Regions from separate parts of the Yokenella regensburgei genome, predicted to be linked through region 1. Evidence: predicted binding sites of a transcription regulator. Region 1 holds the regulator's gene; each other region holds the start of a gene.

Region 1 (10,589 bases):
GCGCATGGAGATGATTGCCCCGGCGCACGTCGATAACCCGTTCCACTTTAGCTTCCGCGCGCCGGAAAGCCTGCCAAACCCGCTGCTGAAGATGGAAAAGGTCAGCGCAGGCTATGGCGAACGCGTCATTCTCGACTCCATCAAGCTCAACCTGGTGCCGGGCTCGCGTATCGGCCTGCTCGGCCGCAACGGTGCTGGTAAATCAACGCTTATCAAAATGCTGGCAGGCGAACTGGCGCCCATCAGCGGTGATATCGGTCTGGCGAAAGGCATCAAGCTTGGCTATTTTGCTCAGCATCAGCTGGAATTCTTACGGGCAGATGAATCACCGATTCAGCACCTGGCACGCCTTGCACCGCAGGAGCTTGAGCAGAAGCTGCGCGACTATCTGGGCGGCTTTGGCTTCCAGGGTGATAAAGTCACCGAACACACGGCACGTTTCTCCGGCGGCGAAAAAGCGCGCCTGGTGCTGGCGCTGATCGTCTGGCAGCGCCCGAACCTGCTGCTGCTCGATGAACCAACTAACCACCTCGATCTCGACATGCGCCAGGCGTTGACCGAAGCGCTGATCGAATTTGAAGGTGCATTAGTGGTGGTTTCGCACGACCGTCACCTTCTGCGTTCCACCACTGACGATCTGTATCTGGTTCATGATGGTAAAGTCGAACCGTTCGACGGCGATCTGGACGACTATCAGCAGTGGCTGACCGACGTGCAGAAGCAGGAAAACCAGCCAACGGAAGCGTCGAAGGACAACGCCAACAGCGCCCAGGCGCGTAAAGATCAGAAACGCCGCGAAGCAGAACTGCGTACTCAGACGCAGCCGCTGCGCAAAGAGATTACTCGTCTCGAAAAAGAGATGGAGAAACTTAATGCCGAGCTGGCACAGGCGGAAGAAACGCTTGGCGATAGCGGCCTGTACGATCAGGCGCGCAAAGCAGAGCTGACCGCCTGCCTGCAACAGCAGGCCAGCGCGAAATCCGGGCTTGAAGAGTGCGAAATGGCGTGGCTTGAGGCGCAGGAGCAACTCGAACAGATGCTGCAGGAGGGGTAATGTGGCTCGAATTCATAAACATGAAACCGGCCGGGCGGTATAGTAGAGCGCAATGACTCAGATAACCCCCGTAGATTTCGAATTACCACCGGAAGATGATGCCTCCTTCGTACCGATGCGAGGCGTTAAGAACTGCCACCTGCAGACCATGCTGCCGCGGCTAATTCGCCGCAAGCTGCAGTTCACTCCGCACTGGCAGCGTCTTGAGCTACCCGACGGTGATTTTGTCGATCTTGCCTGGAGTGAAGATCCCGAACAGGCGCGCCATAAACCGCGCCTGGTGGTCTTTCACGGGTTAGAAGGCAGCCTTTACAGCCCCTATGCCCACGGCCTGATCCACGCGGCGCAGCAGCGCGGCTGGCTCGGCGTAGTGATGCATTTTCGCGGCTGTAGCGGTGAGCCTAATCGTAACGAACGTATTTACCACTCCGGGGAAACCGAAGACGGCACCTGGTTCCTCAACTGGCTGCAACGCCAGTTTGGCAACGCACCTACGGCAGCGGTAGGGTATTCGCTCGGCGGGAATATGCTCGGCTGTCTGCTGGCGAAAGAAGGCGCCGACGTGCCGCTGAACGCCGCAGTTATTGTGTCCGCCCCCTTCATGCTGGAAGCCTGTAGCTATCATATGGATAAGGGTTTTTCCCGGGTTTATCAGCGTTATCTGCTAAACCTGCTCAAGGGTAACGCCGCCCGCAAGCTCAAGGCCTACCCTGGAACCCTGCCGATTAACCTGCGGCAGTTGAAAAGCGTGCGTCGTATCCGTGAATTCGATGATCTTATCACCTCGAAAATCCACGGTTTCGCGGATGCTATCGACTACTACCGTCAGTGCAGCGCTATGCCGGTCCTGAGTGAAATCAAAATTCCTACGCTTATCATCCATGCGAAGGACGATCCGTTTATGGATCACCACTCCATTCCTCCTCAGGAACAGCTGCCGCCAAACGTTGAGTATCAACTGACGGAGCACGGCGGCCACGTCGGCTTTGTGGGTGGCACCCTGCGTAAACCGGAAATGTGGCTCGAAAAGCGCATTCCCGACTGGTTAACCCGCTGGCTGAGGGCACAAGCATGATGATCCCCTGGCAGGACCTGAGCCCGGAAGCGCTCGAAAACCTGATCGAAAGTTTTGTCTTGCGCGAAGGCACCGACTATGGTGAACATGAACGTTCATTAAAAGATAAGGTCGCCGACGTTAAACAACAGCTGCAAAGCGGTGAGGCCGTGCTGGTGTGGTCCGAACTGCACGAGACCGTCAATATTATGTCGCGCAAGCAGTTTAACGGCTGACCCTCCATCACCATTGACTCAGGGAGCTGTTCGCTATGTCGGCCAAACACCCGGTTATTGCAGTCACGGGCTCCAGCGGTGCCGGAACCACAACCACCAGCCTCGCATTTCGTAAGATTTTCTCCCAGCTCAAGCTCCGCGCCGCGGAGGTTGAGGGCGACAGCTTTCATCGCTACACGCGGCCGGAAATGGATATGGCTATCCGTAAGGCGCGCGACCTGGGAAAGCACATCAGCTATTTTGGCCCGGAAGCCAATGACTTTAGCCTGCTCGAACAAACCTTCCACGAGTACGGCCTGAGCGGTAAAGGCCAGTCGCGTAAATACCTGCATACCTATGATGAAGCGGTCCCCTGGGACCAGGTGCCAGGCACCTTCACGCCGTGGCAGCCGTTGCCCGAACCTACCGACGTCTTGTTCTATGAAGGCCTGCACGGCGGCGTAGTGACAAAGGATCAGGATGTCGCCCGTCATGTCGATCTGCTGGTCGGCGTGGTGCCCATCGTCAACCTTGAGTGGATCCAAAAGCTGGTGCGCGACACCGGCGAGCGCGGTCATTCGCGTGAGGCAGTGATGGATTCCGTGGTGCGCTCAATGGAGGACTACATCAACTTCATTACTCCGCAGTTTTCCCGCACCCACATTAACTTCCAGCGCGTCCCGACCGTCGATACCTCGAACCCGTTTGCCGCAAAAGGGATTCCTTCGCTTGATGAGAGCTTCGTGGTCATTCATTTCCGTAATCTGGCGGGAATCGACTACCCATGGCTGTTGGCTATGCTGCAGGGCTCGTTCATTTCACATATGAATACTCTGGTGGTACCGGGCGGGAAAATGGGGCTGGCGATGGAGCTGATCATGGCGCCGTTGGTACAGCGAATCATGGAAGGGAAAAAAATCGGATAAACCTCACCCCTCTTCCGCCGGGAAGGGGGTGAGTGACCACCCGTATTAACATCAGCCTTCAACAACCTCATAGGAATGCGTGATGTTGACGGCTTTTTCCAGCATCAATGCCACCGAGCAATACTTCTCAGCAGACAGATCCACCGCGCGAGAGACGGTTGCATCTTTCAGATCTTTACCGGTCACGATGAAGTGCAGATTGATGTGGGTGAACAGGCGCGGAGCCTCATCACGGCGCTCAGAAGTCAGCTTCACTTCACAATCCGTCACGGCCTGGCGGCCTTTTTGCAGAATAGAGACCACGTCGATGGCGCTGCATCCGCCCGCCGCCATCAGCACCATTTCCATCGGGCTTGGTGCTTTATCTCCAGAGTTGCCATCCATCAAAATCTGATGACCCGAAGCCGACTCACCAAGGAAGGTTAACCCTTCAACCCATTTCACACGCGCTTGCATATTTTTTAACTCCTGAGTTGCAATTTTCTTCACAGATTACGCGCACATAACATTTCTCGCAATGGAAGGCGACGTGCATCATGCTGAAGCGAGACACCAGGAGACATGCGGCGAAAGCTATGCTAAAACATTCGGGATGCAACAGTGTTACATTGATAAATGACATGTCTGCAGAGGACATCACATAAGGCTGCTGAATATACCGTCAGCCCACTTCCCAGGTAGCGGGAAGAATTCGATTGCAACCCAGGGGCAGAAAGACTAATGCCGCTGGAGACAGCTTATAACAGAGGATAATCGCGCATGGTGCTTGGCAAACCGCAAACAGACCCGACTCTCGAATGGTTCTTGTCTCATTGCCACATTCATAAGTACCCGTCGAAGAGCACGCTTATTCACCAGGGTGAAAAAGCAGAAACGTTGTATTACATCGTGAAAGGCTCCGTGGCTGTACTCATCAAGGATGAAGAAGGTAAAGAGATGATCCTCTCTTACCTCAACCAGGGCGATTTCATCGGTGAATTAGGCCTGTTTGAAGAAGGCCAGGAACGTAGCGCCTGGGTGCGTGCTAAAACGGCTTGTGAAGTCGCTGAAATTTCATACAAAAAATTCCGTCAGCTGATCCAGGTAAACCCGGACATCCTGATGCGTCTCTCTTCTCAGATGGCTCGCCGTCTGCAGGTAACGTCTGAGAAAGTGGGCAACCTCGCCTTCCTGGACGTAACGGGCCGCATCGCGCAGACGCTGCTGAACCTGGCGAAACAGCCGGACGCCATGACTCACCCGGACGGGATGCAGATCAAAATCACTCGTCAGGAAATCGGTCAGATCGTGGGCTGCTCCCGTGAAACCGTGGGTCGTATTCTGAAAATGCTGGAAGATCAGAATCTGATCTCCGCACACGGTAAAACCATCGTGGTTTACGGTACCCGCTAAATCATGCCAGACGGCGCGCAACCTACCTCGCGCGCCGTTTTTGTTTTATCACCCATGTGGCGCAGGCTTATCTATCACCCGGAAGTTAACTACGCACTGCGGCAAACGCTGGTGTTGTGTCTTCCTGTGGCTGTGGGTCTGATTCTCGGCCATCTCCAGCAGGGTCTGCTGTTCTCCCTCGTTCCTGCCTGCTGCAACATTGCCGGCCTCGACACGCCGCATAAACGCTTTTTTAAACGCCTGGTCGTCGGCGGCACGCTGTTTGCCGTTTGCAGCCTGATAGTCCAGCTCCTGCTGGCAAAAGACATCCCCCTGCCGCTCATCCTGACCGGCTTGACGATGATACTTGGCGTGACGGCTGAGATTAGCGCCCTGCACGCCCGCCTGCTGCCCGCGTCGCTGATTGCCTCCATCTTCACCCTAAGCCTGGCTGGAAATATGCCGGTCTGGCAGCCGCTGCTGCTGTATGCGCTGGGTACTCTGTGGTACGGGCTCTTTAACTGGTTCTGGTTCTGGATGTGGAAAGAGCAGCCGCTGCGTGAATCCCTGAGCCTGCTGTATCGCCAGCTTGCCGACTACTGTGAAGCGAAGTACAGCCTGCTTACCCAGCACACCGACCCGACCACCGCGCTGCCGCCGCTGCTCAACCGCCAGCAAAAAGCGGTCGATCTGATAAGCCAGTGTTACCAGCAATTGCACATGCTGGCAGCCAACAAAAATCGCGATTACAAACGGCTGCTGCGGGTATTCCAGATGGGGCTCGATTTACAAGAGCATATCTCCGTCAGCCTGCATCAGCCGGAAGAGGTGCAGAAACTGGTGGAGCGCAGCCACGCCGAAGCGGTTATCCGCTGGAATGCCCAGACCATTGCAGCGCGGCTGCGCGAGCTTGCTGACGATATTCTTTATCACCGCTACCCGCACCGCTTCACGATGGATAAGCAGCTTGGCGCGCTGGAGAAAATCGCACGCCAGCATCCGGACAATCCGGTAGGCCAGTTCTGCGCCTGGCATTTCAGCCGTATCGCGCGCGTTCTTCGCACCCAGCGCCCGCTCTACCCTCGTAATCTGATGGCTGACAAAGAGCGTCGCCTGCCGGTTATTCCGGCACTGAGAAGCTATCTGTCGCTGAAGTCGTCGGCGCTGCGCAGCGCCGCACGTATCAGCGTGATGCTGAGCATCGCGAGCCTGATGGGTGCCGCCCTGCACCTGCCAAAACCGTACTGGATCCTGATGACCATCCTGCTGGTCACCCAGAACGGTTATGGCGCGACGCGGGTGAGGATCGTCCACCGTGCAATCGGTACCCTCGCCGGACTGGTGATTGTGGGAAGTACCCTGCACTTCCACGTCCCGGAAGGCTATACGCTAAGTGCGATGCTCATCATCACGCTGGTCAGCTATCTGATTATTCGTAAGAACTACGGTTGGGCGACGGTGGGCTTTACGGTGACCGCGGTATACACCATCCAGCTTCTGACCCTGAACGGTGAGCAGTTTATTGTCGCTCGCTTCATCGATACCATCATTGGCTGTCTGATAGCCTTCGGCGGCATGGTGTGGCTGTGGCCACAGTGGCAGACCGGCCTGCTACGTAAAAACGCCCAGGATGCGCTGGAGGCCGATCAGGAAGCCATTCGCTTGATCCTGAGCGACGATCCGCAGGCACCGGCGCTCGCCTACCAGCGAATGCGGGTCAATCAGGCGCACAATGCGCTGTTCAACTCGCTCAATCAGGCCATGCACGAGCCCGGTTTTAACACTCAATATCTGGAAGATATGAAACTGTGGGTAACCCATAGCCAGTTTATCGTCGAGCACATCAATGCCATGACGACGCTTGCCCGCGAGCATAACTGCCTGACGCCAGAGCTGACCGAACGTTATCTGCAATCCTGTGAAATTGCACTGCAGCGTTGTCAACAGCGACTGGAATATGATGAGCCAGGAAGCAGCGGGGAGACGAATATCATGGAATCACAGGATATGCTGTCCCACGAGCCGTCGAGCACCATGGAACAGCAATTTCAGCGCGTACTGGGGCATCTTAGCGCCATGTACACCATTTCGTCAGTGGCCTGGCGCCAGCGACCGCATCACGGTATCTGGCTGACCCGACGACTGAGTAAAGCTAGCCGTTAACGATAGCCTTCACCGCTTCAGCGAAGCGCGCCATCCCTTCGGTGATATCCGCCTCTTCCACCACCAACGATGGGGCAAAGCGCATCACGTCCGGCCCGGCGTTGAGCACCATCACCCCCGCACGCGCCGCAGCGTGCAGGAAATCACGGGCGCGGCCTTTGTACTGCGGTTTCAGCTGCGCGCCAATCAGCAGCCCCATGCCGCGAATGTCGCTGAATACATCAAAGCGGGCATCGATTTGCTGCAATTGCTGCACAAATAGTTCTCGCTTCGCCTTCACCCCGTTGAGCACCTCCGGGGTGTTGATAACATCGAATGCGGCTTCCGCAACCGCGCAGGCTAGCGGATTCCCGCCATAGGTTGAACCGTGGCTCCCCACGTGGAAGGCGCTGGCAATGTCTTCGGTAGTCAGCATCGCGCTCACCGGGAATCCGCCGCCTAACGCTTTGGCGCTGGTTAAAATATCCGGCGTCACGCCGTAATGCTGATAGGCAAACAGCGAGCCGGTGCGCCCCATGCCGCACTGCACTTCATCAAACACCAACAGCGCCTGATGTTTATCGCAAAGCTCACGCAGCCCCTGTAAAAACTCCGGCGTAGCCGCCGTCAGACCGCCTTCGCCCTGAATTGGCTCTACCACCACCGCGCAGGTGTGATCATCCATCACCGCCGCGACAGCATGAAGATCGTTAAACGGCACATGGATAATATCGGCCGGCTTCGGGCCAAAGCCGTCGGAGTATTTTGGTTGTCCGCCAACGGACACCGTAAACAGCGAACGACCATGGAACGCGTTATGGAAGGCAATGATTTTGCTTTTGTAAGGGCTGTGGCGTGTGGCAGCGTAATAGCGCGCCAGCTTGAAGGCGGTTTCGTTGGCTTCCGTTCCCGAGTTCATGAACACCACGCGTTCAGCGAAAGTGGCGTCAATAAGCTTACGTCCCAGGCGTAACGCTGGTTCATTAGTGAAGACGTTGCTGGTATGCCAGAGCATTTCCCCCTGAGCATGCAGCGCCGCCACCAGCGCCGGATGACAATGACCCAGCGCGGTCACAGCGATGCCGCCCGCAAAATCAACATACTCGTTGCCCTGCTGATCCCACACGCGACTGCCTTTCCCTTTCACCGGGATAAATTCCGCGGGTGAATAAATTGGCACTATCACATCATCAAACGTCGCGCGGGTAATTGCAGGTTGTTCCGTTGCCATGTCTTGACCACCTTCTATGCAGCAGTGATTATGAGAATATAATCACGAAATATGCATAAAAAATCAGTTAATGGCAACCACTATTCAGCCATGCAGGAAATTCGCCAGAAGCTGATGCCCCTGCTCGCTGAGGATACTTTCCGGATGGAACTGAACCCCTTCCAGTGCCCATTCGCGGTGTCGAATACCCATGATTTCACCGGTGTCACTTTGCGCCGTGACGTCAAAACAGGCAGGCAGCGTGGCGGGATCGATCACCAGTGAGTGATAGCGGGTCACGGTCAACGGGTTGTTCAGACCCCGGAACACCCCCTGCCCGGTGTGAGTAACGGGTGACGTTTTGCCGTGCATGACCTTTGCCGCCCGCACGATGGTTGCACCAAAGACCTGAGCCAGCGCCTGGTGTCCAAGGCACACGCCAAGAATGGGGAGTTTTCCGGCATAATGACGAATGACGTCGAGAGAAATTCCGGACTCATCCGGGGTACAGGGCCCCGGAGAGATAACGATTTTTTCCGGCGCCAGGCGGTCAATCTCTGCCAGAGTTATTTCATCGTTTCGCTTCACCACCACCTCGGCCCCCAGCTCGCAAAAGTACTGGTACAGGTTCCAGGTGAACGAATCGTAGTTATCAATCAGCAGAATCATGGCGGCTCCAGAACAAAAATCCGCTCTATTCTACTCAGATTCCCGCGCTTCGCTTACTACTTTGCTGAAGATGGCGCTAAGTGCGCGCAAATCTCCCATCGCGCCGCTCTGGTTCGCCTGCGCCCAGACGTCAGGCTCGATCCCTCGCCAGTCGAGCAGATACCCGGCATGCAGCGCCAGCTGCTCGAAGAAGATCCGCTGCGCAATGCCATTACCGATCCGGAAAGGATGCAGCACATTGATTTCACAATAGTAGTGACTCAGGCGAGAAATAAAATCACTACGCCCCAGCCCGGCGAGATACGCTTCCTCCTCAAGATGCTTCATCAGCGCATTGCCCTCTTTCTCGATATAAGCAAAGTGGCAGAAGCGGGTGTCCCCCTGGTAAATATCCACCTGGCGAAATGCGCCAGCCCAGTCAAAAACATCCTGGTAAAGATGATGGTGAATGGCGCAGAGGTGCGGCAAACCACGAGCGGGCGGGCCCAGCGCTAAAGTCGCCGCGCGCAGTGAGGTCAGCTCATACGCCGCCTGCTCCAGGCGCTGCGTCTGGTGAATACCCAGTCGGTTGCGCATGACATTCAGGCCAGGGTACAGGTAGGGATCGCGATCATCACCGTATTTATCGCTCATAGTGCCTCCTGAGTTCCTCAAGACGCGCTACCACCTGCGCATTTTCAAGAACGACCAGCGGCACATCAACGCCCTCCAGACGACGGCTGGCCTGAAAATTCGCGTTACGGCTCTGCACCCAGAGGTGCGATTTTTGCTTATCGGTGAGTTTTTGCATGATGGCCTCCCTGAGAGTCCCGCATTTGCCACAAGTATAAGCAGCAATTGACGGTTACGCAGAAAGGCCACAGAAGCGCGGGAGGTAACCCGCGCAAGGAGTGATTACGGCAGGACCTTCGCAGACAGGATAACGACAGGTTTTGTCGGGACATTCTGGTAAGGACCGACGTTATGGCTCTGCACCTGAGAGATTTTATCCGCCACGTCCATGCCTTTCACCACTTTACCAAATACCGCGTAGCCAAAGTCACGCTGGCCGTGGTCGAGGAAGGCATTGTCAGCAACGTTGATGAAGAACTGGCTGGTTGCGCTGTCCTGATCTGCAGTACGCGCCATCGCGATGGTGCCACGGGTGTTACGCAGTCCATTATCCGCTTCGTTTTTAATCGGTGGGTTTGGCTGCTTCTGCTGCATCTGCTCGTTAAAGCCGCCGCCCTGAATCATGAAACCCGGGATCACACGATGGAAAGTGGTGTTGTTATAAAAACCATTATTCACGTAATCCAGGAAGTTTTTCACCGAAATCGGCGCCTTCTGGCTGTTCAGTTCCAGCTCAATGTTCCCCGCGGAGGTCGTCAGCAGTACATGCGGGTCGCCCTTTGCTGCCAGAGCCGCAGGAGAAACAGCTGAGAATGCGAAGACGACAGCGACCGCCGCCAGTGTTGATTTGAGCATGAGAATTCCTTAACGGGTGCAGTAAAAAGAACGAGTGCCTTGATTCTAAAGAGGCTTCCAGACACAGGCCAGAGGTTTACTTAATTTTACGAATTTGAAACAGATGTAACCAGTCGCAGCCCGGTTTTATCAGGCTAAAAAACGTGATTGTGATCACGAAAGCGTTTGCAAAATGAGATCTGTTTCACATAAATCGTATGAATACATCACGTGAGAGAATAAAATCTGCCCGCCAAGACGCGCTGTCAATACGCTCAATATTAGAGCGTATTTGCGCTTTCATTTCTATTCACAGGCCAGTCAATGACTAACAGCAACCGTATCAAACTGACATGGATCAGCTTTTTCTCCTACGCACTCACCGGTGCGCTGGTGATCGTCACCGGGATGGTGATGGGAAACATTGCAGACTACTTCCATCTGCCGGTTTCCAGCATGAGCAACACCTTCACCTTCCTGAACGCCGGGATCCTGATTTCCA
Region 2 (10,589 bases), on a different contig from region 1:
ATGAACCCACTTCTTCTCTGACGGAAAAAGAAGTCAATCATCTGTTTAAAATCATCCGCAAGCTGAAAGAGCGCGGCTGTGGAATTGTTTATATTTCGCATAAGATGGAAGAGATCTTCCAGCTGTGCGATGAGATTACTATCCTGCGTGATGGCCAGTGGATTGCCACCCAGCCGCTGGAAGGCCTCGACATGGATAAGATCATCGCCATGATGGTTGGCCGTTCCCTGAACCAGCGATTCCCCGACAAGCAGAACAAACCGGGGGAGGTTATCCTCGAAGTTCGTGGACTCACCTCTTTGCGCCAGCCTTCTATCCGTGATGTTTCCTTTGATTTGCACAAAGGGGAAATTCTCGGAATTGCCGGTCTGGTTGGTGCCAAACGCACCGATATCGTGGAGACGCTGTTCGGTATTCGTGAGAAAGCCTCCGGCACCATTACGCTGCACGGTAAAAAGATCAATAACCACAGCGCTAACGAAGCGATTAACCACGGCTTTGCACTGGTGACCGAAGAGCGTCGTTCAACCGGTATTTACGCTTATCTGGATATCGGCTTTAACTCGCTGATTTCTAATATTCGCAACTACAAAAATAAAGTCGGTCTGCTGGATAACTCACGGATGAAGAGTGATACCCAGTGGGTTATTGACTCAATGCGCGTTAAAACACCGGGTCATCGTACCCAGATTGGTTCGCTGTCTGGTGGTAACCAGCAGAAGGTTGTTATTGGTCGCTGGTTGTTAACTCAGCCAGAAATTTTAATGCTGGATGAACCAACGCGCGGTATTGACGTTGGTGCCAAATTTGAAATTTATCAACTTATTGCTGAGCTGGCGAAAAAGAATAAAGGGATCATTATTATCTCTTCCGAAATGCCGGAGCTGCTGGGAATTACCGACCGTATTCTGGTGATGAGCAATGGGCTGGTCGCCGGAATTGTTGATACGAAAACCACCACGCAAAACGAAATACTCCGTCTTGCGTCTTTGCACCTTTAAGATCAGGGGCTCCTCATGAGTGCGTTAGATAAAAAAAGTTTTCTCACTTATCTGAAAGAAGGCGGTATTTACGTCGTCCTTTTAGTCTTGCTGGCCATTATTATATTCCAGGATCCCACGTTCTTAAGTCTGCTTAACCTGAGTAACATCCTGACGCAGTCCTCGGTGCGTATTATCATCGCTCTTGGCGTTGCCGGGCTTATCGTGACCCAGGGGACGGACCTGTCCGCCGGTCGCCAGGTGGGCCTTGCGGCCGTTATCGCCGCAACCCTTCTGCAGTCAGTTGATAACGCCAACAAGGTGTTCCCGGAAATGGCAACCATGCCGATTCCGCTGGTTATCCTTATCGTCTGCGCTATCGGCGCGGTAATTGGTCTGGTCAACGGGATTATCATTGCCTACCTGAACGTAACGCCGTTTATCACCACCCTCGGCACGATGATTATCGTATACGGTATCAACTCGCTGTATTACGACTTCGTGGGGGCTTCGCCGATTTCCGGCTTTGATACGCACTTCTCGACGTTTGCGCAGGGGTTTATCGCGCTCGGTAGTTTCCGACTGTCGTATATCACCTTCTATGCGCTAATTGCCATTGCCTTCGTATGGGTGCTGTGGAACAAAACCCGCTTCGGTAAGAACATTTTCGCCATCGGTGGTAACCCGGAAGCCGCGAAAGTATCTGGCGTCAACGTGGCGCTGAACCTGCTGATGATCTATGCGCTCTCTGGCGTGTTCTATGCTTTCGGTGGTTTGCTGGAAGCGGGGCGTATCGGTTCTGCGACCAACAACCTCGGCTTTATGTACGAGCTGGATGCTATCGCGGCCTGCGTGGTGGGCGGTGTGTCCTTCTCCGGCGGTGTGGGTACCGTTTTCGGTGTGGTGACCGGTGTGATTATCTTCACCGTCATCAACTACGGCCTGACCTATATCGGGGTTAACCCGTACTGGCAGTACATCATCAAAGGCGCCATCATTATCTTCGCCGTTGCGCTGGATTCACTGAAGTACGCGCGTAAGAAATAGTTTCTCTGTACAAAAGCCCGGAACAGTAACCGCCGTTCCGGGCTTTTTTATTGCTTTTTCTGCAGTTCCAGCAGCTGTTCCGGGGTGACGGCAGGGTAGCCCTGGGCATCTTCCGGCACTTCATGTTCGGCAGGAATTGGGACCAGCGGGCCTAAGAAGCGGGGCTCACGTTTGAAGATATAGAGGTCTGCCAGCGCACCGAAGCGGGCACCGAACTCACGCAGGCGCACGCTTAACATGTCTTTTGGTGAAGGTACCGCGTAGCACTGGGCCTGAATGCCCATGTGCAGAGCAATAAACAGCGCGCGCTCGCAGTGAAAACGCTGGGTGATGATGATGAAGTCATTGGTATCGAACACTTTTCGCGTACGCACTATTGAATCAAGTGTGCGGAAACCAGCGTAGTCGAGCACGATATCGGCCGGATCGACGCCTGCGGCAATCAAATCTTTACGCATGGTCATCGGTTCGTTGTAGCTCTGCAGCGCGTTATCACCGCTCAGCAACAGGTAGTTTACCTTACCGCTGTTATAGGCGTTGAGCGCTCCCTGAATGCGGTAGCGGTAATACTGATTGATAACGCCGGTGCGATAATATTTTGCGGTACCAAGGACGACGCCAACCTGGCGGTAGGGGAGATCCTGGAGTTCGTCATAGATGTATGGCGCGGTTTTCCAGCTCATCCAGCGGTCGAGTCCTAATACGGTCAACAGCAGCAGACCGAGAAGGACTAACAGGCTGTATGACACGCGCTTTAACATGGACTTGGCTCGATGGTGGAAACGATGACACTCAGGCTACTGTACTCGCCGGGATAGCGCAATAAACGCCGGGTTAATTGGGGGGAATTTCATCAGTGCGGGCCGAAACCCGCACAAGAACCTTAACCGAGCAGCACCCGGTCAATATTCTGACAGCCCAGTGCGCGCAATGTCGCCGCCGTAGCATCCCACTGGATAAGCGGAGCGTCCGGGCGTTCGGCGAGGAGCGCCCGCTGGATATCCGCGTAGTTATAACCGTTCAGGCTAAGCAGATTCAGGGCACCCTGCAGCGGTGGCAGCGTCGGGTTGAACGCCGCGTTTTCCGCGTAGCTTCCGCTGAAGATAGTACCGTCACGGCACTCCAGCGCGACTCCTGAAGGAGACTGGCTGTACGGTGTGTGGCTGCGGTTGGCGGCCTTAATCGCTGCCTGTGCCAGCGCATCGCCTTCCAGCGGGTAGCCGTGGTCCTGAGCATCCATCAGCAGAGTTTTGATCTGCAGATCTTTCGGCCCAAAAGCGTCCGGCAGATAGTCTTTCAGCGTGGCAGGCTCGCGGCCCGGCAGGTTGATGCGCAGCTCAAGACCGCTGTTCAGTTCATTCATAAACTGACGGCAGTGGCCGCAGGGGGTGTAGTTGACGGTAATGGCTTTAAGAGCCTTCTCGCCACAGAGCCAGGCGTGGCTGATGGCGCTCTGTTCGGCGTGTACGGTTTGTTGCATCGTCGCGCCGAGGAACTCCATGTTGCCGCCAAGATACCAGGTGCCGCTAATACCGCGGGCAATAGCGCCAACATTGAAGTGCGACAGGTCGGCACGCGCGCAGGCCGCCGCTACCGGCAGAAGCGCAAATGCCAGACCGTCTTCGTCAAGCCCGGTCGCGGCTCGCAGCGTGGCGACCTGATGTGCAGTGAACTGTGCCGAAAAATGCTCGTCGGCAAGCATCGGGGCCAGTGCTGACTGCAAATTATCCGCAAGCTGTGCAAAAGCAGAATGAAAACGTGAATGCATGGCTTTGCCTCTTAACAATGTATGGAAGCGTAGTCTACGGGTGCTTTACACCTGTATATGTGATCTAAATCCCACTACTTATGCAACGCGTGTAACTTGCAGTCAAAAATGTGTGATGTGTCGCGTTTTAGCCCACTAACTTCAGCAGCAGCGGGAACAAAAAAGGTGCCAGCAGCGAGGTCATTATCCCGCAAATCACCAGCGCCAGAGAACTGAACGCACCTTCCTGGTAGTCCAGTTCCGCACAGCGTGAGGTACCCAGCGCGTGCGACGCCGTCCCCATTGCCAGACCACGAGCCGCTTTGGTGTTAATGCGCATCAGGTTCAGCAGGGTGTGGCCAAAGACCGCGCCAAGGATCCCAACAAAAATGACGCAAACCGCGCTGATAGCCGGAATACCGCCAATGCTGCCGCCAACGGCCATGGCGATAGGCGTGGTAACCGATTTCGGCATTACCGAGGCGGCAATCTGCGGCGTTGCTCCCATCAGCAGGGCAATTGTCGTACCGCTGACCATCGCGACCACGGTACCAATAAAGCAGATCAGGATGATCGATTTCCAGCGGGCGCGGATCTGGTGCAACTGCTCGTAGAGCGGAAAGGCCAGCGCCACCACCGCAGGCTGCAGCAGATCGTTTAAGATTTTGCTCCCGGCGAAATAGTGATCGTACGGCGTACCGGTCACCATCAGCAGCGGAATGATCACCACCATCGCCACCAGAAGCGGGTTCAGCAATGGAATTTTAAAACGGGCAGCGAGCCTGCGAGCACCAAAAAACACCAGCAGCGTCAGCGGTAGTGACCACCAGATATAGTGCATCATTTTTCTTCGGCTCCTTTCTGCCCAACCACTTTGCGTTCACCATGAACCAGATGTGAACTCCAGCTCACCACCACTAATACCACCAGCGTACTCACGGCGCAGGAAACCACCACCGGGCCAAACTGCGCGCGCAGCAGGTCGAAATACTGCATCACTCCAACGCCAATCGGCACAAACAGCAGCGCCATGTAGCGGATGAGAATGTAGCAGCCGGGGTTGACCCATTTGGCGGGAAGCACCTGCAGGGCCAATAGCACAAACAGGATCAGCATCCCGATAATGCTGCCGGGAATGGTGATAGGAAGCAGGGAAGCGACAAAAATTCCGGCATACAGGCAGGCGTAAATCAGAACGAATGCGCGCAGGTACTGCCAGAGAGTATTCAATATTTTGCTCATGGTGATTACCTTTGATGGAACGCATTCATCATACAATTAATGCCAAAAATGTGCTACCGATCACATCATGATTTATAAGCATACTCATGATTCCTTTTTGGCACTGCAGGTTCTGCGCATCGCACGAAAAAAAGTTGTGCCTGATAGTGTAGTCGGCAGCGCAGAGAACGGGCTTCAAACCGTCTGCCGATAACGCTAAGATAGCGCCTCTTTTTCTCCGGGTAACGATATGCGTGTATTACTGGCACCGATGGAAGGTGTGCTCGATTCGCTGGTGCGCGAGCTGCTGACTGAGGTAAACGATTATGACCTCTGCATCACCGAATTTTTGCGGGTGGTGGATAAACTGCTGCCGGAAAAGTCGTTCTACCGCATTTGCCCGGAACTTCACAACCAGAGCCGAACCCCCTCGGGGACGCTCGTCAGGGTACAACTGCTGGGGCAATACCCGCAGTGGCTGGCGGAAAACGCCGCCCGTGCCGTTGAGCTGGGCTCCTGGGGCGTTGACCTCAACTGTGGTTGCCCGTCAAAGGTGGTGAACGGTAGCGGCGGCGGGGCGACGCTCCTGAAAGACCCGGAGCTTATCTATCGCGGGGCGAAAGCCATGCGTGAGGCCGTGCCCGCTCACCTGCCGGTCACGGTAAAAGTAAGACTGGGCTGGGACAGCAGCCAGCGGCAGTTTGAAATTGCCGATGCGGTGCAGCAGGCCGGTGCTACAGAGTTGACCGTTCACGGCCGTACAAAAGAAGACGGCTACAAAGCCGAGCGTATCAACTGGCAGGCGATTGGTGAAATTCGAAAGCGGCTGTCGATACCGGTGGTGGCCAACGGCGAAATCTGGGACTGGCAAAGCGCGCAGGAGTGTATGGCAGTGACCGGCTGCGATGCCATTATGATCGGGCGCGGTGCGCTGAACGTGCCGAATCTGAGCCGTGTGGTGAAGGAAAATGCGCTGCGGATGCCGTGGCCTGAAGTCGTGGCGCTGTTGCAAACCTATTCCCGCAAGGAAAAGCAGGGCGATACTGGCCTGTACCACGTGGCGCGAATCAAGCAGTGGCTGGGTTACTTACGTAAAGAGTACGTGGAGGCAGCGGATCTGTTCACCGGTATTCGTACATTACAGGATTCATCAGCGATCGCGGATGCCATTGAAGGCTATGCGGCACGTATGGCCTGAGAAGATGGGGGGAGGTAGCCTCCCCATTATCTGGAATGTAAAAAACTCACGATTAGCGCGCTTTACGGGCGCTGAGTAAAAAGATCATCGGACGTTCTTTCTCTTCATCAAGCGCCGGATTGCTGGCAATCTGCCCGGCAGTGGGTCCCCACTCGTTGAGATGACTTATCTCAAAACCGGCGGCAATCAACGCGTTTATCCACGTAGAAAGTTTTCGGTGCTGCTTCTTCACCCCCTCGGCAAACCAGTTGCTGATGCGCTCACCTTCCTGCTGATAATGATTCACCGGCCAGCACTTGTCACCGTCGCTACCCTGTATCCAGCCCTGTTTGTGGGTGGCGGTGTAGATGGGATGTTCTGCCGAGAACACCAGCATACCGCCAGGTTTTAGCGCCTGGTGGAGCGTGGCGAACAGCGTATCGATATCCAGCAGATAATGTAGCGCCAGCGAGCTGTAGGCGAGATCGAGACTCTCAGGCTCCAGACTCAGCGTTTCGAGATCGGCACGTTGATAGTGAATGTTCTCCTGCGAAGTCGTCTCGCGCGCGCGCTCCAGCATTTTCTCTGAAACATCAAGCCCAAGCACTTGTGCTGCTCCTGCGTCGCTGGCAAAGCGGCAGAACCACCCGTAGCCGCAGCCAAGGTCGATAACGGTGGCACCACTGAGAGGTGGCAGCATTTTTTGCAGTTCCGGCCATTCCGGTGCACCGTCCAACCCCTTGACTGAACGATCGAGAGTGGCGTATCCGGCAAAAAACTGCGGATCGTCGTAGATATTTTGCGTCATTTCATCTCCTTTATTCATGTTGTGAATGACATGTGGAGTATATCCAGTTTGCATCAATGATTCGTGGTGCCAGATTAAATAATGAGGTGAAAATCAGCTGGTTGGAATTGTATTTCTGCGTGTACTATCTTGTTTCAAGAGATTTTATGCCACGCGTTACTTAAGCTGCGTTGATGGTTTTCCTCTACGCTTTGCTCTCCTACTTACATACAGAATTCGTTTATGAAACGTTCGTGCGTTGTTCCATCCGTTGCGATTTTGCCTTTGCTGTTGTTGCTGTCAGGTTGTGCCCCATCCCATGATATCGGTGCTGCGCCAAAACAGCAGACGCCAGCGTCCCGCGTTGATACCGCCTTGCCTGCGGCATTACAAAATGGCTGGCCGCAGAGTGAATGGTGGCGCGAGTATCACGATCCACAGCTCGATGCCCTGATTGACCAGGCTTTGCGTCACTCCCCGGATATGCAGGTGGCGCAGCAGCGCATCAAGCTGGCTGAAGCTCAGGCGCGGATGGCGCAGTCGTCTCTGGGTCCAGAAGTCGATTTTTCCGCGAATATTGAACGGCAAAAAATGTCGGCTGAAGGGCTGATGGGGCCGTTTGCGGTAACTGACCCGGCGGCCGGGACGACCGGCCCATGGTACACCAACGGCACGTTCGGCCTGACGGCGGGCTGGGATCTCGACCTGTGGGGCAAAAACCGCGCCGAAGTACAGGCGCGAATTGGTAAAGCGCGGGCAGAAATGGCGGAAATGGCGCAAACCCGTCAACTGCTGGCGAGCAGCGTCAGCCGCCTGTACTGGCAGTGGCAGACCCAGGCGGCAATGGCGCAGGTGCTGGAGCAGGTGAAAAAAGAAGAAAACAGCATCGTGACGGTGGATACCGAACTCTATCAGCACGGTATTACCAGCTCCGTAGAGGGTGTGGAAAACGACATCAACGTCAGCAAGACCGAGCAGCAGATCGCCGAACTGAGCGGCGACATGAAGGAGACCGAGGCGCGCCTGATGGCGCTAACCAACAGCCAGACTTCTGCGCTTAAGCTACGCCCGGTGACGCTCCCGGCCGTGAAGACCAGTATGCCTGCGGTACTGGGCTACGAGCTGCTGGCACGCCGTCCGGATCTGCAGGAAGCGCACTGGTATATCGAAGCTTCAATGAGTGAAGTGGAGGCGGCGAAGGCGGCATTCTATCCGGATATCAACCTGATGGCCTTTTTACAACAGGATGCGCTGCACCTGAGCGATCTGTTCCGCAATTCGGCGCAGCAGATGGGCGTTACCGCAGGCTTAACGCTGCCTATCTTCGACAGCGGTCGGCTGAATGCCAACCTCGATATCGCCAGCGCTTCCCAGGGGCTGTCGGTTGCCAATTACAATAAAGCGGTGGTGAATGCGGTTAACCAGGTGGCGAAGAGCGCAAGCCAGGTGGAAACCCTCGCGAACAAAAACCAGCAGCAGATGAAGGTTGAACAAGACTCTGCGCGGGTTGTGGCGTTGGCAGAAGCCAGAATGCGGGTTGGGATGATCTCCGGTACCAAGGTGAGCCTTGCGAGGCTTCCGGCGCTGAGGGAGCGGATGGCGGGGATCCAGCTCCACGGGCAGTGGCTGGATGCAAATATCCAGCTCACGTCAGCGCTGGGCGGTGGCTACCACCAGCAGTAGCGGGAGATGTTGCCGGGTGTGGCGACCGCTCACCCGGCATGCGGATCTTCATCGTCTGACGCTGCATTTTTCCGTTCGCGGCGCTTAAACCACCAGCGGATTGCCAGCACCACGGCAATGGCCAGTGCGAGCCACACCAGATGCTTCAGGTGCTGATCGAGGTGATGTAACCACGGAGCGATGACCTCGCCGCCAAGATAGCCGAGGGTGGTAAACAGCAGTGACCAGATAATGGCGCCAAGAATGTTCAGCGGTAGAAAGATCTTCGGGGGCAACCGACTGGCGCCGATCAGCAGCGGCCCGATGACGCGGAAGCCGTACATAAAACGGGTGCCAATCACGAACAGGTAAGGGCGACGCTGGATAAGCCGCTGCGCCGAGCGAATTTTAGCTTTATGGCGTCTGAACCGCTTAAGAATGCGATCGCCAAAGTGACGACCCAGCAGATACAGCACCTGATCGCCCATCATCCCGCCCAACGCCACGGAAACCACCACCAGCCAGAATTTGAGCAGACCCTGATGCGCCGCCACGCCGCCGAGCAGTGTTACCGTTTCGCCCTCTGCCAGGCTTCCAACCACCAGCGCAGCGTAACCATACTGGGAAATCAGGCTATTAAAATCCATATCGGCATCCAGGCTCCTGTTTAATTCACACTAATTATCATACACCCTGCGGCTCGTGAATGATCGCGCGGCTTTTTTCGCTGGCTGAAAACTAATCAATCAGGATGAATTATACTTGAAGTGTGGTTGTACGAAGCCGCGACAAGGGGGCCATATGAACCATGTCTGGGGACTGTTCTCTCATCCCGATAGAGAAATGCACGTTATTCGTAGTGAAAACGAAACTGTTTCGCATCACTACACTCACCATGTGCTGATCATGGCCGCCGTGCCGGTTATCTGCGCATTCATCGGTACAACACAACTAGGCTGGAATTTTGGCGATGGCACCGTTGTGAAGCTGTCGCTAATGACCGGTCTCGTTATCGCTGTATTGTTCTACGCCATGATGCTGGCAGGGGTTGCGGTAATGGGGCGAGTCATCTGGTGGATGGCACGTCACTACCCGCAGCGTCCGTCGCTCAGGCATTGCATGGTTTTCGCTGGTTACGTTGCAACACCGCTGTTTTTAAGCGGGATTGTCGCGCTGTATCCGCTGGTATGGCTGTGTGCGCTGGTGGGCACAGTAGCGCTGTTTTATACCGGGTATCTTCTGTACCTCGGTATTCCTACCTTCCTTAATATCAATAAAGAAGAGGGGCTGAGTTTTTCCAGTTCGACGCTCGCCATTGGCGTGCTGGTGCTGGAGGCCCTGCTGGCGATGACCGTTATCCTCTGGGGTTACGGTTTGCGCCTGTTCTGACCGGTTAAATATGCCGCGCCGCCGCAGACACCGACGGCGCAGCATTTCTTCATCATTATCTGCTGGCGAGCCGACGGTAGCGCGGGGTATGATGCGATTTCAGGAAATCCTGAAGTTATCCTTTGCCAAACGACTAACCAGAAACTCACCATGCAGAAATTTCGAGTATCCCTGCTCAGCCTTGCGCTGATGCTGGCAGTGCCCTTTGCGCCACAGGCGAGTGCAAAAACCGTAACGACAGCGACCGCGTCTCAGCCGGAGATCGCCTCCGGAAGCGCCATGATCGTCGATTTGAATACCAACAAAGTGATTTACGCCAGCAACCCGGATCTGGTGCGCCCGATGGCGTCCATTACCAAAGTCATGACGGCCATGGTGGTGCTGGACGCGCACTTACCGCTTGATGAGATGCTGAAAGTAGATATCAGCCATACGCCTGAAATGAAAGGGATTTACTCACGAGTGCGTTTGAACAGCGAAATCAGCCGCAAAAACATGCTGCTGCTGGCGCTGATGTCGTCGGAGAACCGCGCGGCGGCGAGCCTCGCCCACCATTATCCGGGCGGTTACGATGCGTTT
Region 3 (10,589 bases), on a different contig from region 1:
GATCAGTCTGTTTATGGGTCGTCGGCGTCCGTAGCGACCGTCATTTGCTGTAACATAAAGCCAGTCCTTGTGACTGGCTTTATTAGTTTGATGAATGTGTAATCTGCGTTATGGTGAATTGAGCACTGATAAAATAAGGATAAGAGAGTGGGGCAGCGAATTCCTGTGACACTTGGCACCATTGCGCCTTTAACCGTTCAACCTTTTCAGCCCGGGCCGATGGCGCTGGTGTGTGAGGGCGGCGGTCAACGTGGGATTTTCACCGCGGGCGTACTGGACGAATTTATGCGTGCACAGTTCAACCCCTTTAGCCTCTATTACGGTACTTCTGCCGGTGCGCAGAACCTCTCCGCTTATCTGTGTAATCAGCAGGGCTACGCCCGCAAAGTGATTTCGCGCTACACCACCTCGCGGCAGTTTTTCGACCCCATGCGTTTCGTGCGGGGAGGAAACCTTATCGATCTTGACTGGCTGCTTGAGGAAACCTCGCAGAAAATGCCGCTGGCGATGGACTACGCCTTCGATCAGTTCGCATTGGGTAAGGCGTTCTATATGTGTGCCTGCCGTGGCGATGACTACTCGCCCAACTATTTTTCTCCCACCAATGATAACTGGCTGGATGTCATTCGGGCCTCCAGTGCAATCCCTGGGTTCTATCGAACGGGGGCGACGCTGGACGGCGTAAGCTATCTGGATGGCGGCGTTAGTGATGCCATTCCGGTGCAGGAAGCCGCGCGACATGGGGCGCAGACGATTGTGGTTATCCGCACCGTACCGTCGCAGACCTTCTATACGCCGCAGTGGTTTAAGCGTATGGAGCGCTGGCTTGGGGAGGGCAGTCTGAAGCCGTTGGTGAACCTGGTGCATCAGCATGAGACGTCCTATCACGCTATCCAGAAATTTATTGAAAAGCCGCCCGGCAAGCTGCGTATTATCGAAATTTACCCGCCAAAACCGCTGCTGAGTATGGCGCTGGGCAGTCGTCAGCCCGCGTTACTGGCTGACTATAAAACGGGACGCCTGTGCGGACGTTACTTCCTTGCCACGGTGGGCAAACTGCTCACCGACAGGCCGCCGCTGCGCCGACACCGTTCGCGGGTTGTCGTGCCCGTCGTCCCTCCCGCTCCGGTAGCCAATGATGTGCACGATATTCCGCTGGTGGATGCACCACAGGCGAACGATGCCAGTTTCGATAAAGAGGATCTGGCGTGAGTTTTCGTTTTATTGATACCCATTGCCACTTTGATTTCCCCCCTTTTACGGGTAAAGAAGTGCAGAGTCTGCAGTTGGCAGCAGCAGCCGGAGTGGAGAAAATTATCGTCCCGGCGACCGGCTCCTCGCGCTTTTCCCGGGTGCTGCGGCTCGCCGCTGATTTCCCTCCGCTCTATGCGGCGCTGGGCCTGCACCCAATGTTTATCGAAGAGCATAGTGAAGCCTGTCTTGAGGCGCTGGCAACGCAGCTGGCTTCGCGGCCAGAGAAGCTGGTGGCGGTTGGCGAGATTGGTCTCGATCTATACCGGGAAGATCCACAGTTTTCCCGCCAGCAGCAGGTGCTGGATGCCCAGCTCAGACTGGCAAAACAGTTTGATTTGCCGGTGATCCTGCATTCAAGACGAACCCACGATAAGCTCGCGATGCAGCTGAAAAAGCATAATTTACCGCGTACCGGTGTGGTGCACGGTTTCGCCGGCAGTCTGCAACAGGCGGAGCGATTCATTCAGTTGGGTTATATGATTGGCATCGGGGGCACCATAACCTATCCGCGGGCAAGTAAAACGCGTGAAGTGATGGCCGTGCTCCCGCTCGACAGTCTGTTGCTGGAAACCGATGCGCCGGACATGCCGCTCAATGGCTATCAGGGGCAGCCCAACCGTCCTGAACGTGTGGCCGATGTCTTTACGGTGCTTTGTGAGCTTCGCCCGGAGCCACCAGAGGTTATCGCCAACGCCCTGTTCGTTAATACGCAGCAACTTTTCTTTCGTTAAACGCGTTACAGATACAGCGCCGGGTGGATGAGACGAGTAATGCCTCTGGCTTCAAGGGCCCCGGCAAGCGCGTTGATATCGTCAGGGCCGGCGCTGCGCCACTGTGCGGCCTCCCCGTAGACACCGTGGGCGTGGAAGGCGTTAAGGCGAACCGGTATGTCGCCCAGGCCAGCAATAAAGGCGCTCAGCGGCTCGATGGCAGAAAGGTAGTCGCTGTGCTGCGGGATCAGCAGCAGCCGTAGCTCGCTCAGCATCCGGTGTTCGGCCAGCCAGCGGATGCTCTCTTTTATCCGGCCGTTGTCGCGTCCGGTCAGCTCGCGATGCAACTCTCCTCCCCATGCTTTAAGATCAACCATTACCCCATCGCATACCGGGCGGACTCTCTCCCAGCCGCTGATGTTCAGTTCGCCGTTGCTGTCAATCAGGCAGGTCAGGTGCTGCAGGGCTGGCGTCTGCTTCAGTTGACGAAACAGCGCCTCGATGAACGGCAGCTGGGTTGTTGCTTCACCGCCGCTGACGGTTACCCCTTCAATAAAGGGCGCGGCGGCGGCAATCTGGCTGATGACCTCTTCCACGCTCATCGTTTTTGCCATCGGTGTCGCCTGCTGCGGGCAGAGGTGCAGGCAGGTATCACACTGCTGGCACTCCCCTTCGTGCCAGTAAACGCGGCCAGCCTGGTAGCTCAGCGCTTCATGCGGGCAGTGCACGGCGCACTCCCCGCAGTCGTTGCAGCGGCCCATCGTCCACGGGTTGTGGCAATTTTTACAGCGCAGGTTACATCCCTGCAGGAACAGCGCCAGGCGGCTGCCCGGCCCGTCCACACAGGAGAACGGGATAACCTTACTGACTAAAGCGCATCTGCTGCTCATGGCTTATTACTCGTGGTTGGCGCTCGAGGATCCGCGTATTGCGTGCGGCTTCTTCTCCAAGCCAGGTGGTGTTGCTGCGCGATCCTTCTTCACGGTATTTCTCCAGATCCGACAGTCGCACCATATACCCGGTCACACGCACCAGATCGTTGCCACTGACGTTAGCGCTGAACTCGCGCATGCCGCTGGCGAAAGCGCCCAGGCAGAGCTGCATCACCGCCTGCGGGTTGCGTTTCACCGTTTCGTCGAGGGTCAGAATATCGCTGATCCCGGCCGGATAGAACGCGTGGTGTGGGGCGACGGTGCGCAGATGGGTAATAGGATCGGGTTCATCACCGTAAGGAAGACGTGCGCCCGGGGTGGTGCCCACGTCAGAACTGATGCCTGACTGCGCATGCAGCAGCGCGCGATGCTGCCAGCCGTATTTCACCGGAGTGGATTCAACAAAACGTGCCAGCTGTTCGCTGATGCGGTAACCCAGCGCGTTGGCCTCTTCATCCTTGCCATAGCGGGCATGGTTACCGGCTTTTTCGCACAGCAGGTTAACGGCCTCAGCCAGCGCGTACATGCCAAACATTGGCACAAAGCGCTGCGGATCGATGAGCCCTTCGCTGACGAGGAAGCTGTTTTCAAAGAACCTGGATTGCTGATAGAGGAATTCACAGCGGGCATCAATAATTGCGATTTGTTGCTGGCAGTAGTACGGAAGCGTCCGGGTAAAGAAGTCGTCAATTGATTCACTGCGCTCTGCAATCTGCTGCAGATTCAGACGAACCAGGGTACTACCACCGCCCGCCAGCGGCAGCGAGTTGTAACAACTCACCACACCATAGTGATTTTTTGTGAAAATTTTATCATTTACCGGGCCGTTAGCAATGTGCGGTTTGCTACACTCACAGATGTTCTTAGCCACCTGAAGGAGCAAATCGTGCGGTGTGATTTCAGGGTCGTAGATAAAGGTCAGGTTCGGCGCCGTCTGCTTTAGCTCTGCATCAGCCCGCAGGATGGCGCGGGTGACCGGGGTATCCTCCGGCCCGATATTCACGTGCGTAAAGGCATCTGGCAGGGTTCTGTCGAGGTAGCGCCAGAAACGTTTTATTCGAATATCGATCTCTTCTTGTGTTAGAATTCTAACATATGGTTGCAACAGCTTATCGAGATGTCCCAGATACACGGGTAACGAGGTTACGGACGGTACGTGGTGATAAAGGATAGTCAGCAGCGATAGTGCATCGTCGAGATCCTCCGCCCCGGCAAGCTCCAGCCATTGTGAACCCTGAGCCAAAAAACGCGCGTAATCAGGCAGGACGTAGCGGGGTTTGAACGGCGCATGGCCTTCAAACATATCGCAGATAATCCCCTCGTCCAGCGCGGCGCGGGCCTCTGCTGGCAGCATCGGGTAAGGCAGTGCGTTTTCAGCCTCCAGCGCCAGAAAGTGACGCTTTTGTTCAGGCGACAGACGTGCGCTGGTCACAATCTGCTGGCAACGTTGTGAGAACGAAGGATCAACGGTAGTGGACATTCTTTCTTTCCTCAGGCGCTAAGCGATGAGGGCAGTGTAAGAAACGTCGCACGGCGCGATGTTGATCCTGACCCGCGGAGTGGCCGGTTTTTGTCCCGATATAGCGTGAAAATTTGATTAATGTCTCATTATGGTTATGCAAAATTGCATGCAGTTTTCATTAACTGTGATGGGTGTCGAAGTGTGAAGGCGGGTCAGTGTTACAATAGTCACAGACTCGCATGGTGAAATTTAAACCGGCATTATGCCGTCGGAGAATGTTATGACTGATTTAACTGCAAGCAGCCTGCGTGCGTTGAAACTGATGGACCTGACTACCCTGAATGAAGATGACACTGACGCGAAAGTTATCGCCCTGTGCCATCAGGCAAAAACGCCGGTGGGTAACACTGCAGCGGTCTGTATCTATCCGCGCTTTATTCCGATTGCACGTAAGACTCTGAACGAGCAGGGCACTCCGGACATCCGCATCGCGACCGTCACCAACTTCCCGCACGGTAACGACGACATCGACATCGCACTGGCCGAAACCCGCGCGGCCATCGCCTATGGCGCTGACGAAGTCGACGTGGTATTCCCATACCGCGCACTGATCGCCGGCAATGAGCAGGTGGGTTATGACCTGGTGAAAGCCTGCAAAGAAGCCTGCGCGGCGGCAAACGTGCTGCTTAAAGTGATCATCGAAACCGGCGAACTGAAAGAAGAGGCGCTGATTCGTCAGGCTTCCGCTATTTCCATCAAAGCGGGCGCAGACTTCATCAAGACCTCTACCGGTAAAGTTCCGGTTAACGCCACGCCGGAAAGCGCGCGCATCATGATGGAGGTTATCCGTGATATGGGCGTGCAGAAAACCGTTGGCTTCAAACCGGCTGGCGGCGTGCGTACTGCAGAAGACGCGCAGCAATTCCTCGCTATCGCCGACGAACTGTTTGGCGCTGACTGGGCCGATTCCCGCCACTACCGCTTTGGTGCATCCAGCCTGCTGGCAAGCCTGCTGAAGGCGCTGGGTCACGGCGACGGTAAGAGCGCAAGCAGCTACTAATTCTTTTCCTGCGGCGGTTCATCCGCCGCATTTAACCTGTGTCCTCGGGGGTTACCGTGTTTCTCGCACAAGAAATTATTCGTAAAAAACGTGATGGTCACGCCTTAAGTGATGAAGAGATCCGTTTCTTTATCAACGGCATTCGCGACAATACCATTTCGGAAGGGCAGATTGCCGCCCTGGCGATGACCATTTTCTTCCACGATATGTCGATGCCTGAGCGTGTTTCGTTGACCATGGCGATGCGAGATTCAGGAACCGTCCTTGACTGGAAAAGTTTGAATCTGAACGGCCCGATTGTGGATAAACACTCCACCGGCGGCGTAGGGGATGTGACCTCGCTGATGCTTGGCCCGATGGTGGCGGCATGCGGCGGCTATATTCCGATGATCTCCGGGCGTGGCCTGGGTCATACCGGCGGTACGCTCGATAAACTGGAAGCGATTCCGGGATTTGATATCTTCCCGAACGATCAGCGCTTCCGCGAAATTATTAAAGATGTTGGTGTGGCCATTATCGGCCAGACCAGCTCTCTGGCTCCGGCAGACAAGCGTTTCTATGCCACCCGTGATATTACCGCGACGGTCGATTCCATCCCGCTGATTACCGCATCTATCCTCGCCAAAAAGCTGGCGGAAGGGTTGGATGCGCTGGTGATGGATGTCAAAGTGGGCAGCGGCGCGTTTATGCCGACCTATGAACTCTCTGAAGCATTGGCCGAAGCTATCGTTGGCGTGGCCAACGGCGCCGGCGTGCGGACTACCGCGCTCCTGACTGATATGAATCAGGTGCTGGCTTCCAGCGCCGGTAACGCGGTGGAAGTCCGTGAAGCGGTGCAGTTCCTCACCGGCGACTATCGCAACCCACGTCTGTTCGACGTGACCATGGCGCTGTGCGTGGAGATGCTGATTTCAGGCAAGCTTGCTAAAGACGATGCTGAAGCCCGTGCGAAACTGCAGGCGGTACTCGACAACGGCAAAGCCGCTGAGGTCTTTGGCCGTATGGTAGCCGCGCAAAAAGGCCCGACCGATTTCATTGAGAACTACGACCTTTATCTGCCGACGGCGACGCTCAGCAAAGCCGTCTACGCTGATACTGAAGGCTTCGTTTCCACGATGGATACGCGTGCGCTGGGCATGGCGGTAGTGTCGATGGGTGGCGGTCGTCGTCAGGCTTCTGACACCATCGACTACAGCGTTGGCTTTACCGAAATGGCTCGCCTGGGCGAGCACGTAGATGGACAACGACCACTCGCGGTCATTCATGCTAAAGATGAAACCAGCTGGCAGGAAGCCGCGAAAGCGGTGAAAGCGGCGGTAAGCATTGACGAAAAAGCACCGAAAGAAACACCAACGGTCTATCGTCGCATCACCGAATAGCGGTATACTGATCTGATCGCTTTTTTACAAAAGCACAAGGTACGGAGAACATATGAAACGTGCATTTATAATGGTGCTGGACTCCTTCGGCATCGGTGCAACAGAAGATGCGGATCGCTTTGGTGACGTGGGTTCCGATACCATGGGCCACATTGCAGAAGCTTGTGCAAAAGGTGAGGCTGACCACGGTCGCAAAGGCCCGCTGAACCTGCCAAATTTAACCCGTCTGGGCCTGGTGAAGGCACACGAAGGGTCTACCGGTAAAATTGCCGCCGGTATGGACGGTAACGCTGAAGTGGTCGGGGCTTACGCCTGGGCGCATGAACTCTCTTCCGGTAAAGATACCCCGTCAGGTCACTGGGAAATCGCGGGTGTTCCGGTTCTGTTCGACTGGGGCTATTTTTCCGATCATGACAACAGCTTCCCGCAGGAGCTGCTCGACAAGTTGGTTAAACGCGCCAACCTGCCGGGTTACCTCGGTAACTGCCACTCTTCCGGTACGGTGATTCTGGATGAGCTCGGCGAAGAGCATATGAAAACCGGCAAGCCGATTTTCTACACCTCTGCTGACTCCGTGTTCCAGATTGCCTGCCACGAAGAGACCTTTGGCCTCGACAAACTCTACGAGCTGTGTGAAATCGCCCGTGAAGAGCTGACCGAAGGCGGCTACAACATTGGCCGTGTCATCGCGCGTCCGTTTATTGGTGATAAAGCGGGTAACTTCCAGCGTACCGGTAACCGTCACGATCTGGCCGTTGAACCGCCAGCGCCAACCGTGCTGCAGAAGCTGGTTGAAGAAAAAGACGGTCACGTGGTTTCGGTCGGTAAGATTGCTGACATTTATGCGAACTGCGGTATCACGAAAAAGGTGAAAGCCACCGGTCTGGATGCGCTGTTCGATGCCACTATCAAAGAGATGAAAGAAGCCGGTGACAAGACTATCGTCTTCACTAACTTCGTCGACTTCGACTCCTCCTGGGGCCATCGCCGTGACGTTGCAGGCTATGCTGCCGGTCTCGAGCTGTTTGACCGCCGTCTGCCGGAGCTGATGAAGCTGGTGGGTGAAGATGACATTCTGATCCTCACCGCTGACCACGGCTGCGACCCGACCTGGACCGGTACCGACCACACTCGTGAGCACATTCCGGTGCTGGTGTACGGTCCGAAAGTGAAAGCGGGCTCGCTTGGCCACCGTGAAACCTTCGCGGATATCGGTCAGACGCTGGCGACTTACTTCGGTACGTCGCCAATGGCGTACGGTAAAAACATGCTGTGATTATTTGGGCGGGAGGAACCCCGCCCTTCATCTAATTAAAAATAAAGGAAATTACGATGGCAACCCCACACATTAATGCTGAAATGGGCGATTTCGCTGACGTTGTTTTGATGCCGGGCGACCCGCTGCGTGCGAAGCACATTGCAGAAACTTTCCTCGAAGACGTGCGTGAAGTGAACAACGTTCGCGGCATGCTGGGCTTCACCGGTACCTATAAAGGCCGCAAGATTTCCGTGATGGGCCACGGCATGGGTATCCCGTCCTGCTCCATCTACACTAAAGAGCTGATCACCGATTTCGGCGTGAAGAAAATCATTCGCGTGGGTTCCTGCGGCGCGGTTCGCATGGACGTTAAACTGCGTGACGTCGTGATCGGCATGGGCGCCTGCACCGATTCCAAAGTAAACCGTCTGCGTTTCAAAGACCACGATTTCGCAGCGATTGCTGACTTCGATATGGTGCGTAATGCGGTTGACGCGGCCAAAGCGCTGGGCGTTGACGCTCGCGTCGGTAACCTCTTCTCTGCCGATCTGTTCTATGCACCGGACGGCGGTGAGATGTTTGACGTGATGGAAAAATACGGCATCCTGGGCGTGGAAATGGAAGCGGCCGGTATCTACGGTGTTGCGGCTGAGTTCGGTGCGAAAGCGCTGACCATCTGCACCGTGTCTGACCACATCCGTACTCACGAGCAGACTTCTGCCGCTGAGCGTCAGACCACCTTCAATGACATGATCAAAATCGCGCTGGAATCCGTTCTGCTGGGCGATAAAGAGTAATATGTTTTCCAACCCTCTCCCTGCGGGAGAGGGTTGGGGTAAGGGCATCAGACCGCACTTACCGCACCGCGCTCGCCATCCACGCTGAAACTTCCCGCAGCTCGTTCTCCTGGTCCGGAAAATCCACTAACAGCGCTTCACACGCCTGCTGCAGCATATCGGCCCGATACAGGCTGCCCTGCAACCGGTCGGCCAGCGCTTCCAGCGGGGCCGGATTCAGACTATCGGTAAATACCTGAATACGGGTGATGTGGCCTTTCTCTACGTCAAAATGCAGCTCCACGCCACCCCAGGTGAAGCGTTCATCCAGCAGGTGTGAGAAGGCAGGGGCCTGGCCAAAGTTCCACTCCCAGCTGCTCTGGCGGGCAAAGGTTTCGGCAAAATTCGGTAAGTCGGGAGCTTTATCCGGTGAGATAACTTCCGCTTCAACGCGCTCGCCGTAGTGGGTGAAGAACGCCTCCCGAATGGCGTCACAAATTTGCTCATGCGTGATGCCGGGCAGCAGCTCCGTCAGGTTCGCCACCCTTCCACGGACCGAAGTAATTCCTTTGGCCTGCAGCTTTTTCTTATCCGGATTGAGGTAGTTTGCCAGCCGGCTGAGATCGGCGTTCAGCAATAAGGTGCCGTGATGAAAACCGCGATCTTTGGTTTCGCGATAGGCCGAACCGGAAACTTTACGATCCCCCTCGGCGGTTTTCACAATCAGATCGTTGCGCCCGGAGGCCTCTGCCGTGACGCCAAGCGCCTGCAGCGCATTCAGTACAATCGCGGTGGAGATGGTTTTGTCATACTCCGGTTTGCCCGCCATGAAGGTAAAGCAGGTATTGCCCAAATCGTGAAACACCGCGCCGCCGCCGCTGCTGCGTCGCGCCAGGCGTACGTTGTCATCTTCCATACGGCGGGTATTGCACTCTTTCCACGGGTTTTGCGCCCGGCCAATGACGACCGTATCGGCGTTACGCCAAAGGAACAGCACGCGCTGCGTGGCGGGCATCTGGCGGAAGATGCACTCTTCCACCGCCAGGTTGAACCAGGGATCGTGTGAATCGGAGATAAGCAAACGAAGTGTCGACATGATAGATTTCCTTTCTGCAACATGCCGCTAGTCTATCACTCCTGCTTCTTGTCGTTCTCATCCTCTTCGGGTACTGACTTGTTTGCGGTCAGTAAGAACGGTGACTGCTGCCAGCGCGTACGCTTGCCCTGCAGCAGGGTGCGGGTCAGAACCACCCCGATGGCGAGGGATAAAAGCAGCATCAGGCGTAAAATATTGGTGGTGTTATCCACCTGTCCGGCTTCGGTTGCCAGCGTATGGGTATCGAGCGTCAGGCGCAGATAACCCAGCGGTTCATTCTTGCCCTGTACGGGCTCAACCACCTGCTGGTTGAAGTAACCACCGGCTTTTTTACCGTCCAGCGCCAGCCGGTCACGCACCGCCACGCTCTCACCGGCGCGGGCAATCAGGGAGCCCTGCTCATCGTAAACGCTGGCATCGAGGATCCGGCTGCCTTTAGTCAGCCTGGTGAGCATTTGGGTAATGCGTTTTTCATCCGGCGTTTCGGTGCGCATCAGCGGCACGAGATTGACCGTGACCTGCTGGGCGAGGGTGCGCGCGAGCTCTTCAAGCTGCGGATTACGTTGCCGCTGGTGATTCTGACTGAACCAGGAGGCACCCTGCATCAGCGCCACCAGAAGGGCGAGGCAGATCAAAACTATCCCTGCGCGATGTAATCGAAA

What was found. Region 1 encodes CRP, which controls carbon source genes, mostly activating them, when cyclic AMP is high. Its sites were predicted from a motif close to ATGTGANNNNNNTCACAT; they were not measured.
Region 2: a site for CRP is predicted at 5,065-5,082, ahead of C7387_RS01985 (CidA/LrgA family protein). Genes of this name have one in related genera too.
Region 3: a site for CRP is predicted at 4,488-4,505, ahead of deoC (deoxyribose-phosphate aldolase). Genes of this name have one in related genera too.

The regions. Positions count from the first base shown of each region.
Region 1 covers NZ_RBIZ01000006.1:11,117-21,705, forward strand. The annotation lists gene C7387_RS18145 (ABC transporter ATP-binding protein) at 1-1,054, shown strand, start outside; gene C7387_RS18150 (hydrolase) at 1,107-2,129, shown strand; gene C7387_RS18155 (YheU family protein) at 2,126-2,344, shown strand; gene C7387_RS18160 (phosphoribulokinase) at 2,380-3,249, shown strand; gene C7387_RS18165 (OsmC family protein) at 3,301-3,705, opposite strand; gene crp (cAMP-activated global transcriptional regulator CRP) at 4,009-4,641, shown strand; gene C7387_RS18175 (YccS/YhfK family putative transporter) at 4,696-6,783, shown strand; gene argD (bifunctional acetylornithine/succinyldiaminopimelate transaminase) at 6,773-7,993, opposite strand; gene pabA (aminodeoxychorismate synthase component 2) at 8,078-8,641, opposite strand; gene C7387_RS18190 (putative adenosine monophosphate-protein transferase Fic) at 8,672-9,274, opposite strand; gene C7387_RS18195 (YhfG family protein) at 9,264-9,431, opposite strand; gene ppiA (peptidylprolyl isomerase A) at 9,536-10,108, opposite strand; gene tsgA (MFS transporter TsgA) at 10,412-10,589, shown strand, end outside.
Region 2 covers NZ_RBIZ01000003.1:400,735-411,323, forward strand. The annotation lists gene mglA (galactose/methyl galactoside ABC transporter ATP-binding protein MglA) at 1-1,001, shown strand, start outside; gene mglC (galactose/methyl galactoside ABC transporter permease MglC) at 1,017-2,027, shown strand; gene sanA (outer membrane permeability protein SanA) at 2,075-2,788, opposite strand; gene cdd (cytidine deaminase) at 2,911-3,795, opposite strand; gene C7387_RS01980 (CidB/LrgB family autolysis modulator) at 3,923-4,618, opposite strand; gene C7387_RS01985 (CidA/LrgA family protein) at 4,615-5,016, opposite strand; gene dusC (tRNA dihydrouridine(16) synthase DusC) at 5,246-6,193, shown strand; gene C7387_RS01995 (class I SAM-dependent methyltransferase) at 6,246-6,980, opposite strand; gene mdtQ (multidrug resistance outer membrane protein MdtQ) at 7,203-8,642, shown strand; gene C7387_RS02005 (DedA family protein) at 8,672-9,268, opposite strand; gene C7387_RS02010 (Yip1 family protein) at 9,423-10,010, shown strand; gene pbpG (D-alanyl-D-alanine endopeptidase) at 10,161-10,589, shown strand, end outside.
Region 3 covers NZ_RBIZ01000005.1:412,325-422,913, forward strand. The annotation lists gene C7387_RS17030 (DUF1328 domain-containing protein) at 1-34, shown strand, start outside; gene C7387_RS17035 (patatin-like phospholipase family protein) at 148-1,212, shown strand; gene C7387_RS17040 (TatD family hydrolase) at 1,209-1,985, shown strand; gene C7387_RS17045 (YjjW family glycine radical enzyme activase) at 1,991-2,854, opposite strand; gene C7387_RS17050 (YjjI family glycine radical enzyme) at 2,826-4,376, opposite strand; gene deoC (deoxyribose-phosphate aldolase) at 4,639-5,418, shown strand; gene deoA (thymidine phosphorylase) at 5,475-6,797, shown strand; gene deoB (phosphopentomutase) at 6,850-8,073, shown strand; gene deoD (purine-nucleoside phosphorylase) at 8,130-8,852, shown strand; gene lplA (lipoate--protein ligase) at 8,911-9,927, opposite strand; gene C7387_RS17080 (YtjB family periplasmic protein) at 9,963-10,589, opposite strand, start outside.